2 regions of the Rhizobium sp. AG855 genome follow, and region 1 is predicted to be linked to the other one. Evidence: predicted binding sites of a transcription regulator. Region 1 holds the regulator's gene; the other holds the start of a gene.
What was found. Region 1 encodes LexA, which represses DNA repair genes until DNA is damaged. Its sites were predicted from a motif close to TGTTCNNNNTGTGTTCNG; they were not measured.
Positions count from the first base shown of each region.

Region 2: the regulator LexA is predicted to act here: its motif matches at 843-860, upstream of ruvC (crossover junction endodeoxyribonuclease RuvC).

Region 1 is NZ_RAQG01000003.1:1,635,027-1,637,228, reverse strand. Features, by position in the region: gene DFO46_RS07915 (ComEC/Rec2 family competence protein) at 1-775, shown strand, start outside; gene lexA (transcriptional repressor LexA) at 769-1,482, opposite strand; gene DFO46_RS07905 (DUF1003 domain-containing protein) at 1,696-2,202, shown strand, end outside.
Region 2 is NZ_RAQG01000003.1:621,427-623,628, forward strand. Features, by position in the region: gene DFO46_RS02975 (AbrB/MazE/SpoVT family DNA-binding domain-containing protein) at 1-232, opposite strand, end outside; gene ruvC (crossover junction endodeoxyribonuclease RuvC) at 288-800, opposite strand; gene DFO46_RS02985 (LLM class flavin-dependent oxidoreductase) at 954-1,964, shown strand.

The sequences.
Region 1 (2,202 bases):
CGGCGGCACCGTGCTTCTCATCGTCACCTTGGCAGCGGCCTTTCTGCGTTCTGGCGAACAGCCGGCGGACCTCTTGGTCAGCGAAGATGGCCGCATGGTCGGCTTTTGGTCTCAACAAGAGCGGGTGGGGGAGGGGAGGGTCCTTGCAAGCAATCGCAAACGCCCTCCCCCCTTCCTCTTCGATCAATGGCAGCCGGCACTGGCCGCCGACCACCATCTGCCCCCGAGTATGGAAAGTGCACCCGTGCTCCCGCCGCCTGCAGACTGGAAGAAGGAAGAAACCTGGGATTCCGCGACGATACAATTGGCGAGACAAACGCTCGAGCAACTGGTCCAGACAGCCAAAACGGACCGCTTCACCTGCATCCGCAGCGCCTGCGCCGCAAAACTTGTTGATGGATGGACGGTGTTGACCGTTGACCGCCCGGATCTTGCCGGACCTGCCTGCGACGTCGCCGATATCGTCATCCTTGGGGGCCGCAGCCGCATGAAAGGCTGCCGGTCGACTGCAACATTCCTCAGCGAGACAACACTGCGCACAAGCGGCGCCGTGGAAATCCGGCTTGGCGCCCACCACGACAAGACGATTGAGATCTCGCCCGCCTTGTCAGGCCCGCCACGGCCCTGGACAATCCATCGTCTCTACGATTGGCGCACAGGCGAAACCGCCAGGCAGCACGGCATAGACTCAGGAGATAGCAAGGACAAAGATAGCGACAGCGAGACGGAACGGAAAAACGGCCCCCACAATCCCGCAATGCCTGTCCGTCAGTGATATCGGCGGATCAAGCCGACGAGCTTGCCCTGGATCTTGACCCGGTCCGGCGGGAAAATCCGCGTCTCGTAAGCCGGATTGGCCGCTTCCAGAGCGATCGAAGCGCCACGCCGACGGAAGCGCTTCAAGGTTGCTTCTTCGTCATCAACGAGTGCGACGATGATGTCGCCCGGATTGGCGTTGGAGGCATTGCGGATGATGACGGTATCGCCATCGAGGATGCCGGCGTCAATCATCGAATCGCCTTTGACCTCAAGTGCGTAATGGTCGCCGGCACCGATCATTTCGGCGGGAACGGTGATGTCATGGGTGTTGTTCTGAATGGCCGAGATCGGCACCCCGGCCGCGATTCGGCCCATGACCGGTACGCTGACGGAGGAATTCTGGTCTTCGACACTCGGTCTGGCGGGCACAGGCGGCGGCGTCTTGCCCAGGCTGCCCTCAATGACACTCGGTGCAAAACCGCGCCGCGGCTGCAGGCTGGGTGTATAGGCTTCCGGCAGCTTGATGACTTCAAGCGCACGCGCCCGATTGGGAAGCCGGCGAATGAAACCGCGTTCCTCAAGGGCCGTGATCAGTCGGTGAATGCCAGATTTCGACGCAAGATCGAGGGCATCCTTCATTTCGTCGAATGAAGGCGGCACGCCCGATTCCTTCATCCGTTCGTGAATGAAGAGAAGCAGTTCCTGTTGCTTGCGCGTCAGCATATGCAGAGCCCCGTTTGTGAAACAAATCCAGAACAGACACTATATGTTCCATTTGTGTTCCGCAAGTGGATAAATTTCCGTGAACAACCGTCGCGAAAATGCGATAGGCGTCTTCACCGTCACCGGATGACTGCGGCCATCGGACCTATCCCTGTCAATCGGGTGACACCTGTCCCTGTCGGATCCCTTCCAAGCTCCTGTGAGAAGATCGAAATGCTGAAAGACCTGGAAAAGACCCTGCTCGGTAAGCAGGTCGATCAACTGACATCGGCCGAGAAGAAGGTCCTGAAAAAGGCGCGGGAGCGACGCACGGTTTCGACGAATGCCGGTGAGGATTTCCTTGCCGGTTCGAGCTTCGGTCAACGCGTGGCAGACAGCATCGCGCGGATCGGCGGTTCCTGGAGTTTCATCATCGGCTTCCTGCTCTTTCTGGTCGCCTGGGTGATTCTCAACACGGTCATTCTGGCAGCGCGCCCGATTGATGCTTACCCCTTCATCTTCCTCAATCTTCTTTTGTCCATGGTCGCAGCCATCCAGGCGCCGATCATCATGATGAGCCAGAATCGCCAGGCGGAACGGGACCGCTTCATGGCGGCCAAGGATTACGAGATCAATCTCAAGGCTGAGATCGAGGTTCTCGCCCTTCATCACAAGATCGACGAACAGGTGGTGAAGGAACTGCGCGAAACGCGTGCCGAGATCGATACCCTGCGCCAGGCG
Region 2 (2,202 bases), 1.0 Mb from region 1:
CTCGCAGCCAATCGACATATTCGTCTGAGGTCATGCCATTGGTGTCGAAAGTGCCCTCGACACTTCTCGCCCAGGCGTCGAAGTTCTTGAATGCATCGCTTGTATCGCCGTTCTTGACCAGCATGACGCCTTCCTCGGCGACAACGAAATCGACTTCCGAGCCCGGCTTGATGCCGAGCCGATCGCGGATGTCCTTGGGGATGGTGACCTGGCCTTTTTCGGTGACGCGCATGGTAATACCTCTTGGGTATTACTTATCGACGATCGCGGAACAAGTCAAGAACAAATCAGGCGGAGGCGAGGACCTTGCGCATGCGATCACCGCCGCGATTATGGGCGTGGCAGATGGCGATGGCGAGGGCGTCGGCGGCGTCGTTGCCCTTGAATTCGGCCTTGGGCATCAGGATTTTCAGCATCATGTGGATCTGCGCCTTTTCGCCGTGGCCCACCCCGATCACGGCTTTTTTCACGGCATTCGGCGCGTATTCCGCAACAGGAAGTCCGGCGCGGGCGGGTACCAGCATGGCGATGCCACGGGCCTGGCCGAGCTTCAGGGTCGCCACCGCATCCTTGTTGACGAAGGTCTGCTCAACCGCCGCTTCGTCGGGCGTGTAGGTGTGCACGACTTCGGCCAATCCGTCATGCAACTGGCACAGGCGCGAGGCAAGGTCCATGTCACCGTCCGAGGTGACGGTGCCGGAGGCGACAAAACGCAGCGAGTTGCCCAGCGTCTCGATGACGCCCCAGCCGCAGCGACGGAGCCCTGGGTCTATGCCGATGATGCGAATCGTGGAAGTCATGGGAAACCTTATGTCGGAATGCCTGTTCACTGCCAGCAAAATGTGAACAAAGCGAAAACATGCGAAGTGATTATAATTTATTATCGTCACCTCTTGGGCCTCGGTGGCCGGTTGACTACATGACAGAGACGAGCGCAGCACAGGATTGATGCCATGATCGATTTCTCCATTCTCGACCTTTCGCCGATCGCCGAGGGCCATACGGTCCGCGAGGCGCTGGATGCCTCGCGCCGGATGGCGCAGGTCGCGGAAGCCAATGGCTACAAACGCTTCTGGCTGGCGGAACATCATGGAATGCCGGGCATTGCCAGCGCCGCAACCGCCATCGTGATCGCCCATGTCGGGGCAGGGACCTCGACGATCCGTATCGGCTCCGGCGGCGTGATGCTGCCCAACCATTCGCCGCTGGTGATCGCCGAGCAGTTCGGTACGCTCGAAGCGCTGTTTCCCGGGCGTGTCGATCTCGGCCTGGGACGGGCTCCCGGCACCGACATGCGAACGGCACGGGCGCTCAGGCGCAACATGGATGCGGGGGCAGAAAGTTTCCCGCACGATGTCATCGAATTGCAGCGCCTGCTCGGCGAGCCGAACGAAGACCATGGCCTGCTCGCGGTGCCCGGCATGCGCAGCAATGTGCCGATCTGGTTGCTCGGCTCCAGCCTTTACAGCGCGCATCTGGCGGCGGCGCTCGGTCTTCCCTATGCCTTCGCCTCGCATTTCGCGCCCGATCAGCTGGGCGAAGCGGTGGAAATCTATCGCCAGCGCTTCGAGCCGTCGGATAGCCTGCAGTCGCCCCATGTGATGGTGGGCGTGATGGCGGCTGTCGCCGACACAGATCATGAAGCCTCCCGCCTCTTCACCTCCGCGCAGCAGCAGTTCGTCAATCTCCGGCGCAATGTGCGTCGGCCATTCCCGCGGCCGGTCGACAGCATGGATGGCTTCTGGTCGGAGATCGAGCGGATCGGTGTCGAGCACACGCTGCGTTATGCCATCGTCGGCTCACCGGATACGGCCGCAGGCAAGCTCGATGCGCTGCTTGCCGAGGTGGCGCCGGACGAGGTCATCGTTTCCACCCCGATCCACGATCTCGACGCGCGGCTACGGTCGGTCGAGTTGTTTGCAGGGCTGGGTGATCGGATCGATCTGGGCGTCGCCGCCGAATAGGCGGCGGTGCGTCCCGGAACGCGTATCAAAACGAGCCACCGGCTTGCCGCAGCGCGCGCCGAGGCAGCGTCCCTGACTTCACTTCAATTGTTCCAATGTTTCAGTCACTCGGGCTTCAGATTGAAGTATCGTTTCCGGCCGATATTGAACGACTATAGTTAACGTCCGTAGTTAATCCGAACTTAACTTTTCCACTCCATTGTCTGTGTCAGTTCACATTGTCAGGCAGCAGACGGCC